Linked DNA regions of Desulfitobacterium hafniense DCB-2. The protein of the gene in region 2 interacts with the protein of the main gene of each other region in a pairwise test. Links are inferred from orthologs where the notes say so. Each region holds a gene or a part of one and is shown on either strand. Other genes may lie near its edges.

Region 1 (4,919 bases), 2.0 Mb from region 2 along the record:
ACACTAATAATTTCGTGGTTGGTTGGGAATCCGGAAAATACAGTAAATGCGTTATTAATTATTGGCTTAATTCCGACGGCGATTTCGGCCCTATTTGCCGGAGTATTTGTTAGCGGAGATAGAATGAGAGGTAATTATTCCGGTGAAGATGACTTTAGAAAAAGAATGAGTATATCAACAAAGCTTTTTTTACTGGGTTTACCATCTCTGTTAACGGCGTTCGCAGTTTACTTCATTATGACATAGGACGCAGGGGGAAGCGCATCCATGCACTTCATTTTGTACGGGAACATTTTCAGAGAGGTCTTATAAGATGACATTATACTCTGAGTTTATGGTAGAATAAGGTTAGAATCCTATATGGAGAGTGAGATAAGTATGACTTATAAAGTGACTGTCATTGTTCAGAAAGATGACGATTGGTATGTTGCAAGGCACGCTCCAGAGCATACTTGAGCAGGCAGGAATTACTTTAGAGGAATTTACAACAAAGCTGTAGTAAAAGGGGCCGCCATCCTTGGCGGCCTTTGAATATAGGGGCCTCCTAGGTCAGATAACAGAGGAGTGACAAGTTTGCCGAAAAAGGAATTATTAAGAATCGCAAATTCAGTAGTAAAGATTCCTGACGATTATGAGCTGACTATTGAGGATTATCTTGAAAGCGAAAACGCAGAAGGAGAAGCCATTTTTTTATGGACCGGTCAAAAGCGGGATGAGGCGATCTCTGTTCACCTTGATGCTCAAGGGAACTTAACCTATTTATCCATTGATCGGCAAGAGAAAGAACCCGCTGCCATAGCCATGGATGAAGTTGAAAAAAGAAAATGTGCGGAGCAATTTTTATGTACTCATTACCCGGATGCTTGGAAAGATTTAACCTTCTCTAAAACAAAAAAACTGTCCCATGCTGATCGTTTCTATTACGAACAAATCGTGATGGGCTTACCTTTAGAGCATGCCGGGTGCTATATGGATATCGACCCATTAGGAGAGGTTGTAACCTTTTCCTCTTCCTATAAAGGAGTAAGGAGAATTCCGGAAATACCTTCTACCCTAATATCTAAAGAAAAATTGAAGGAACACATAGGCCATACTCTTCAATTCCGACTCAAGATTCATTCATTGCATAGTGAAGTCCATGATGTGGAACAAGGCGGTCTTTATTTGGTATATGAACCAAATGCCGTTTTCCGGAAATATCGAGCAGCTAATTTATGTCCGGAAACAAAAATGAGCAGTGATGAAGGGGAAGGCGAAGGCGAAACCTATGTTCCCCTGCCAACCTTCTCATTAAAGAAGGTTCGCCGAGACTTAGGAATTGCAGAAGTGGTGGGTATTACGGAAAACCTTGAGATGATCCGTGAAGTGGATATGGGGAAAGAGAGGGGCATTGTCTGGCGGGATCGTAATTGGCAGGTGATGGAAAAGGATTTGTCCATGGACGGCTTTTTCAGGCGGCAAACAGAAGATACGGTTAAGGCTTTTGTTTCCAAACGTTCTGGAAAAGTGAGGAGCTTTATCTGGTTTATGGAGCGGAAGGGTGATAGGCAGCTGACCCGCGAAGAATGCTATACCATTGCCATTGAGTTTTTAGAATGGGTGATCCCGGAGTATTTCGGCTTCCTTCAACTAACGGTACCCAAAGCTGGAGATGAAAATGAGGAACAGGAAAATTGGGATGATGATATAGATGATGATATAAAGGAAGCGTTCGTTTTCACAGCTCACAATGGTCATGGCATACCTGTAGACTCCATAGTCACAGTTACTGTCAACCGTACCACAGGGCTGGTTGATTATTACAACGGACCTGATTTTGATAGTGAACAGTTGCGGCAGTTGCCGATAAAACCGGCACTGACAGAAGAGAGAGCCAAGGAAATATTTATGAGTCATTTGGATTTTGAGTTGAAATGGGATCATAACTATGGCGAAGAAGAGTCAGATACTCTTGTTTACCGACTATGTGATGTTAAATCAAGAACTCCAATTCGCTATATTGATGCCATTACCGGGGAAGTTAGGCACTGGAAAAGAAACCCTTAGCCAGGTAATAGTTTTCAAGGAAAATGGATGAAAATACAGGTCGGAAAATTGGAGACAGTAAATTCCCAAATAAGCGGTTGCATTACGAAAAAAATGCAGCCGTTTTCAATTGCACAGGTGGGTGGAAGTAATCCACAAAAAAGACTTAGCATCCTTGACATCCCCACAAGGGTGTAGTATATTTTAATTTAAATGATAATGATTATCATACGCAGAAAAAGCGGTTGCTGCTAAAATAATAAGCCCCTTGGAGGAAAAAGCCTTGGAAATCAGCCTTAATGAAATTATCGACTATTATGCCAAAGCGGATGTCTCTTTTGTGGGAGCCTTTGGGGAGAGGGTATCCCCCCAGTTGAAAGTCCTCGACCGGCATACCAATCCGGCTGGGGGAGGATTGGTTATTCCTTTCAGCGGCAGCGCTTGTTTTACCTTCGACGGCAAGCCTTATGTTATAGAGCCGGGGATGGTCGTTCATGCCGGTCCCGGCATGCGGCTGAGCAAGGAAGTCATCGGTGACCGGGAATGGGAGTATGCTGTGATTCACTACCATATTCCCCAGCATGAGAGGGATGAATATCCTTTGTTTCACAAGGATTTTTCACTGGCTCATGGCCGCAGCGCCAAAGTTCCCCATCTGGTACGGCAGATTCTCGACATCCAAAGCATACCTGGCGCGGCGGCGAAGTTCCAGACCAAAGTCCTTTTCCTTTCCTTATTGCAGGAAATATTCACAGCAGCCTGCGGGCAGCCTGGCCAAGAGAACAGCAAGCTGATCGAAGAGGCCATGGGATATATCCGCTTGAACTATGCCGATGAACTGACCGTGCAAAAAGTGGCTGATGAGTTTAGCGTCGAAAGGCGGCAGTTTTCCTATTTATTCAAACGTCATACGGGAATGAGTCCCATCCATTACTTAATCGAATGCCGGATCAGCAAAGCCAAAGAGCTGTTGGGCTCTCCAGGCTGTTCTGTGAAACAGGTGGCGGAATGGGTCGGCTATACGGACAGTCTTTATTTCAGCAAAGCGTTTAAGAAATACACGGGGGTTTCGCCGTCGGAATACCGGGAGGGCTTTGCCCTATAAGTTAGCTTAGCCAGGCAGGAGCAGAGTCAGCAAAAATCCATGGGGTTTTGAATTTTAGTCCATTTCAATTTAAAGTATCCCTTGCTATACTGACACTGATGAGTTAGCTACAACTAACTCGAACGCTATTGGAGGGGTATGATCATGAAAAAACTAAGGGTACTGATAGTGTCCATCTCACTGATGCTGGGACTGCTTACAGGCTGCGGCGGAGCGCCGGCCAACACTAATGCTGAGGTTCCGTCGGAAAACACGCCGGGGACAGGGGAGGAAGCAGCCTGGCCCAGGACCTATGTGGACGCCGTGGGCAATGAAATCGTTTTGGATAAGAAGCCGGAGCGCATTGCTCTGCTCAATTTTCATAATTACGAAGCCATTGTGGCTTTAGGCCAGATTCCTGTGGCGGCTACGGATACGGAGACGGTTTACAAAGGGTGGGGGTCGCTGATCCCTTATGCGGAGAAGTTTGAAATTATCGATGTAGGGGCCACGAAAGCCCCCAATCTGGAGAAATTGGTGGAAGTCAACCCGGATGTCATCCTCTATATTGACAGCACCCAGGGCGCTATTGTGGAAGACCTGAAAAAAATAGCCCCCGTCATAGCCGTGGCCGGCGGACCGATCCCCGGCTATGGTGAGAATTGGTCCACCTGGCAGGGGGTGATCAGAGAGTATGGCATGATGTTGGGTGAAGAAGCAAAAGCTGAGGCTGAAATTGCCAGATTAGAGGGCTTGCTGACGGATGCCAAAGTCAAGCTTGCTCCTTATCAGGATAAAACCTTTGTCTTCATCAGACTTCAGGAAAAGGATATCTATTCCTGGATGCCGGATTTTGCCTTTAACCCGGAAAAAGGCATCGGCCTGAAAAGCCCTTATGAAAAACCGGGGCAATTATCCCTGGAGAGCCTGGCGGATTTGAATCCTGACTTTATCATCCTCTATGACGAAATAACCAATACCGTGGATGAAGATAAACTGGCTGATTTAAATGCCAACAGCTCCGTATGGCAGTCCTTGACTGCAGTGAAAGCGGGGCAGGTGATTTCTGTCGATCGCTCCTCCTTTTCCGGCGGACCTCTGGGCATGGAAATCGGGATTCGCGCCCTTGTTGAAGAGCTGACAAGCAAGTAGAAAATTTACCGGGCGTTGCCTGTTCGGACGGCCAACGCTCGGTTTCTCTTTGCTGAAACCTTCAACTATTGACGAAAAAAGGGGCAAATCAATCATGATGATCAGACGGTTTCTGCGGTACTACAGCCCCTACAAGGGACTGTTTCTCCTGGATGTCTCCTGTGCTGTAGCGGCCGCCTTGCTGGAATTGTTTTTTCCTTTTACGGTCCAACATATTGTCGATACCCTCCTGCCCAGGGGAGAGTGGAAGCTGATTTTGGGGGCCTGTATCCTGCTCGGGTTGATCTATATCGTGAATACAGTGCTGAAATTTGTGGTAGGGTATTGGGGAGAAAAACTGGGGCTCTACATCGAGACGGATATGCGGATTGAGATTTACACTCATCTGCAAAAGCTGTCCTTTCGCTTTTTTGATAATCATAAGCAGGGCCAACTGGCCTCCCGGATTACCAACGACCTCATGGATATCGGCAATATGGCCCATTATGGACCGGAGCATTTCTTGATCTCCACCTTTACCCTGGCCGGTGCCATGGTGATGATGTTTCACGCCAACTGGCAGCTGGCCCTGCCTCTGAGCCTGTTTGTGATGATCCTGCTGGCGATCAATATGCATTTTATGCGCCGGCTGGTAGTGACCAGAAAGCGCATGTTCGGC
Region 2 (5,097 bases):
TATGAGATGAGGCCGGTGCAAATGACACCGGCCCACCATACCGGCCATTTTGCCGAATTGGTCTGCAGCAACTCCCTTAAAGGAGCAGGGTTGGATAATGCGGCGGGGCTGTTGAAAGAAGAGATGCGCCGGCTGGATTCATTGCTCATGAGAGTGGCGGACCAGTATGCCGTGCCGGCAGGAGGCGCTTTAGCTGTTGATCGCGAGCAGTTTTCTCAGGAAATAACCAAATTGCTCCAAGAGCACCCCTTGATCCAGGTTCACCGGGAAGAAGTTAAGTCCCTTCCCCAAGCGGGTATTGCTGTGATCGCCACAGGGCCGCTGACCGCGGAGGACTTAGCTGGGGAGATTCAGCAGGTGACAGGTGAGGATGCCCTTGCTTTTTATGATGCCGCAGCCCCCATCGTTACTTTGGAATCGATTGATCTGGAAAAAGCCTTCTGGGCTTCGCGTTATGATAAGGGGGACCCTGATTACCTGAACTGCCCCATGACTGAGGAAGAGTATAAGCGGTTTTATCATGAGCTGCTTAAAGCCGAGACAGCTGAAGTGAAAGGCTTTGAAAAAGGGAAAGTCTTCGAAGGCTGTATGCCTGTGGAAGTCATGGCAGCCCGGGGAGAGCAAACCCTGACTTTTGGCCCCCTGAAACCTGTCGGTCTTATTGATGCACGGACAGGCCAACGCTCCTATGCCGTTGTCCAACTCCGCAAAGAAAACCGGGCGGGGACCCTCTTTAACCTGGTGGGATTCCAAACCCATCTCAAATGGGGAGAGCAACAGCGGGTTTTCCGTCTCATCCCGGGCTTGGAAAACGCTGAATTCGTCCGTTTCGGAGTCATGCACCGCAATACCTTCTTAAACGCCCCTAAGGTATTAAAAGCCGACTACAGCCTTCAGAAAACACCGCAGCTCTTTTTTGCCGGTCAAATCACCGGAGTGGAAGGGTATGTGGAATCCACGGCCAGCGGCTTAGTGGCAGGTCTCAATGCTGTGCGACGCCTTAAGAATCTGCCCACCCTCATTTTCCCCCAGGAAACAGCTCTGGGTGCTTTAGCCCGTCACTTAGAAGGATCTCCCAGTGTGGATTTTCAGCCGATGAGCATCAACTACGGCCTCCTTCCCCCGCTGGAAGTCCGTATCAAAGCGAAAAAGGAGAAAAACGCCAAAATCTCCGCCCGGGCGTTGGCGAGGCTGGAGGAGTTTAAAGCCGCAGAGGGACTGGATTAAACGAAAGCAGACTCTCCAGGATTTTGATTTACAGCGGTCGCTCCATAAGCTGCGCGGACAAAACTAACGCGAAAAGCCTGCCGCTACGAAAGGTGCCCCGCCAAATCGCTCCTGCTCAGTGGCGGGTTGGAAACGTCCTGTTTCCAACCTTTCTCCGCTGCAGGCTTTTCGCGAAGTTTTGTTTCCGCTCGCTTAAAGTCGCTTCCCTTCTGTAAATCAAAATCCTTGGGTTGTTTTTTAAGTTGTGCATGCAGGGCTTTGAAGGGATAAGCTGCTTGGCTTGACCTGAGTCACTTTTTCCGTCTTTGCCGACGCCGCTTGGGGCGGCAAGGTCGGCGATGGTAGCCGCAGTAGCACAAGCTGGCTTTCCCTTTTGGGGAAAGCTTAGGAGATGGCCGTGGAGATGACCACAGAAAAGACTTGCATGAGTCTCAAAAGAAGTGCTAAAAAGACCTGCAAGCAGTAGCTTTACGCACAAAAGCGAACGGATTTAGCGAAGGGGCGGTTAGGTGAACGAGGCTTTCTTAACGTAGCGGAGCCACGGTTCACATCAGGTACTACCCTGAGGTTTGGCACGAAAGTGTCCGGTGGACAGTTTCGCTCAAGGCGGCATTCCCCAAAGCATACTTATCCGCCGCAGATGAGCTGTTAAGAAAGCGAGTGAGCCAGCCCCGGAGCTAGGGAGTACGCGTTGTGCGTGAAGCTACGCGACCTGAACAAGCTACAAAGCCACCTCAAAGCCAAACCGCCCTATAGCCAAAACACTAAACAAACCGAGGTGAAAACGCCACCATGCAAGCCGATCATGCCCTCAGCCTATTCGACGGTCACCTAAAAACCCAAAACCGTTCCCAGCATACTCTCATGGCTTATCATAAGGACCTCATCCAATTTTTTGTGTTTGCCGCCCGGGAGCTGGGAGAAGAGCCGGAAAAAGTGACCGTCGATCAAGTGGATATTTATATCGTGCGCAGTTTCCTCGGTGAAATGACGGATCGGGGTCTGGAGAGAAAAAGCATGGCTCGCAAACTTTCTGCCTTGAGAGCCTTTTTTAAGTTCCTTTGCCGGGAGGGGATCCTGCAGAAAAACCCCATTCAGCGCATAGCCACCCCTAAGCTGGGCAGAAAGCTTCCCCACTTTCTCTCCCTGGAGGAATTGGATCGATTAATTCGCACTCCTGATTGTGCCACACTGCTGGGAGCGCGGGACCAGGTGATCCTGGAATTGCTCTATGGCTCAGGTTTACGGGTCAGCGAGCTGGCGGATCTTAACCGTCAGGATATCGATGCGGGAAGTTCTCTCTTGCGGGTTCGCGGCAAAGGAAATAAAGAGAGAATTGTTCCCTTGACCAACTATGCTCTGGAAGCCGCCCGCCAGTATCTGGAGATGAGAGAGGACAAACAAGAGGCCTTGCTTTTGAATTATCAGGGCACAAGGCTCTCCGTTCGTTCTATACGGCGAATTCTCGACGGATTGGCTTTGGAGGCTGGATTATCCCAACACCTTCATCCCCACATGCTTCGCCACTCCTTTGCCACCCACTTGCTTGATGGCGGAGCCGATCTCCGCAGTGTTCAGGAGCTTTTAGGGCATGCCAAGCTCTCCTCTACCCAGATTTACACTCATTTAACCAAGGAGCGTTTGCGGGAGGTTTATGAACAAAATCATCCCCGTGCTAAGAAAATGTGAGGAATTCGTAAATTTTCACAAAAAGACAACAATTGTACACAATTTCCCTTGACACTTACCCAATAATTCTGTAAACTGCCGATATAAGTCCTTCGGTAATATGTCAAGACTCTAAGCGAGTCAAATTTTCAGTTAGCTAATAATCAGTGGGCAAAAAAGGCAACAAGAAACCATCTCATTCCCAAACTATCGTGGGAAAAAGTTACAAAAATGGAGTATCGGTTAGCGCAATTCATGCTTGGTTTGCATTCCCCCTATTGCCATGTGGCCTATAGATTTGGTTGCTGCGTAGCAGAGCATCAACCATACGGACGAGTTTGCGTGCAGTAAGCACGAGAGCACGGCGATGATGATGAGTCTTACTTTCCGAAAATTTACGTTGGTAGAAGACCTTGTACTCTGGTTCCTTTTGGCGTACTAAGTTAGCAGCCTGGATGATATAACTGCGCAAGTAGGTGTTGCCAGTTCGGGTTAAGGGTGTGTCATCGGCTGTAAAATCACCTGACTGGTGGGTACGCCAGGTTAACCCAATAAACTTTGCTAAGGCTCCTTCATTCGGAAAACGACGGATGTCTCCGATCTCAGCAATAATACCAGCTGAAAGCACAGGGCCAATACCGGGAATGGTAATGAGCGTATTCGGGAAATGCCTGATTTCTGCTTCGATTGCCTTATCGATTTTCTTTACCTGCTTCTCCAAGGTGTGGATGGTTTCAATGCTCGTGGCCAGGATAAGGTTAATGGGTTGCAATAGGCTTCCACGCAGTCGATGGGCCTTGCGGGCAGCTTCCTTCAACTCTCTGGCTTTGGTTTCCGGATCCTCGAAATGACGTTTTCCTTTCTCCATGAGGAAATCAATCAGTTCATCAAGCGGTCGAGCCGCAACCTCTTCTGGAGAAAAAAACTCAAGTGTCAAGGATTCAGAAGTAGCGCCGAAAGTGTTACTAAAAACCGCACCTTGGGCAAGCGTGCTAAACTTCAAGAACAAGTTCGTGAGAAAATAATTCTTCTCTCTGGAAATCATCTCAATCAAATGACACCGAAAGCGAGTGAGGCGCTGTAAGGGTAAGTAGCGGAAATCGACCTGAGAGCCCTCTGGGAGCCGACCGAAGCGTAGACGTTCGGCAATGACCCAGGCATCAATCCAATCGTTTTTCGGAAGGTCCACATAAGCCTTCTTGAAATTAGCAACGACCTTGGGGTTAAAGGAATAAATTTGGGGCTGCAAAGGGGCTAAAGAATGGTCTTCCGCTAAGAACATTTGTAACGGCCAACTGTATACGGAAGTGGCCTCTAAACCAATAACCAGCCGGTCCACATTCACTTGAGCACAGGCGTCAAAGAGATATCGGGCAACTTGCTCACAACCAGGCTGATCATTCAAAGCCCGTAGCCTTTTAACCGGTTCATTACCACGCTCATCTAAGATTCGCACTTTAAAATCACTGGAACTCACATCAATACCGACAAATAAACTCAATTAAAATCACCTCACTTTCTGAGCCAAACAATTTGTAAGATTAACGTTGGGACCAGGCACCACAACAGGTCAACAACCTCGCCGAATCAGCACTTGTCCTAAAAAGACCTTGGATCCAACCGATCTGCTACTATCGGAGGAGTTCCCTTTAAGCTGTGCAACCTTCGAGTTAAAAGTTCAAATTGTGGGCTGGCAGTCAGACTTAAAAAGAGGTCAGAGCCTCAAGGAGGAAAAGGCTTTGCCAGAACGAACCTCACGGTACCATTTTGCTTGAAATCCCAACAAACTTAAATACTTTTTTGTTGTCAAAGAACGATCTGAGGAATCTCAGGTATTCCTCATCCTGAGCCTGTGGACAGTGCCAGCCTGTGGAAAAGCCCTTTGGGGTCTGTCCTAAAAGAGCTTTCCCAACAGGCTTTGGACAAGTCGAATTTGAAGTATGCCTTGGGGTTGACTTGTCCACACTGCCCACAGGCACGACGGCTGCATGGGGTATGCGTTATCCTGTGTGCATCTTGTTGCGGTTGACCATATCTACTGAATTTCCAGTTTTCTATGGTCATTTAAATACCCCACGTTCCATTAGTTTTTGGGACTCGTGGGGCAGGAACTAAATCAATTATACGAGGAGGTATTCCCATGTTCCACGCAACAACTATAGTTGCTGTAAAAAAGGGTGATCAGGTGGCAATGGCTGGCGA

Evidence for each region.
Region 1: the proteins of xerC (region 2) and DHAF_RS09025 interact in binary tests that used the Escherichia coli proteins (3 or more experiments, as listed by UniProt). The link is inferred for Desulfitobacterium hafniense DCB-2 from one-to-one orthologs.

What each region holds. Positions count from the first base shown.
Region 1 is NC_011830.1:1,932,801-1,937,719, forward strand. The notes cover bases 1,412-4,219. They hold DHAF_RS09025 (helix-turn-helix domain-containing protein), read left to right. Parts: upstream 1,412-2,308; coding sequence 2,309-3,130; downstream 3,131-4,219. Other genes in these bases: DHAF_RS09020 (YcdB/YcdC domain-containing protein), read left to right, coding at 1,412-2,046; DHAF_RS09030 (ABC transporter substrate-binding protein), read left to right, coding at 3,275-4,219. In the rest of the region: DHAF_RS09015 (DUF5316 family protein), read left to right, coding at 19-246; more of DHAF_RS09020, read left to right, coding at 574-1,411; more of DHAF_RS09030, read left to right, coding at 4,220-4,261; DHAF_RS09035 (ABC transporter ATP-binding protein), read left to right, coding at 4,356-4,919. UniProt on the Escherichia coli protein: Transcription factor that regulates the expression of several genes involved in the transport and metabolism of L-arabinose. Functions both as a positive and a negative regulator.
Region 2 is NC_011830.1:3,944,723-3,949,819, reverse strand. What follows is about bases 982-3,967. They hold xerC (tyrosine recombinase XerC), read left to right. Parts: upstream 982-2,019; coding sequence 2,020-2,916; downstream 2,917-3,967. Other genes in these bases: DHAF_RS18540 (IS110-like element ISDha12 family transposase), read right to left, coding at 3,149-3,967; trmFO (methylenetetrahydrofolate--tRNA-(uracil(54)-C(5))-methyltransferase (FADH(2)-oxidizing) TrmFO), read left to right, coding at 982-1,227. Outside these bases: more of trmFO, read left to right, coding at 1-981; more of DHAF_RS18540, read right to left, coding at 3,968-4,396; ATP-dependent protease subunit HslV, read left to right, coding at 5,036-5,097. UniProt on the Escherichia coli protein: Site-specific tyrosine recombinase, which acts by catalyzing the cutting and rejoining of the recombining DNA molecules.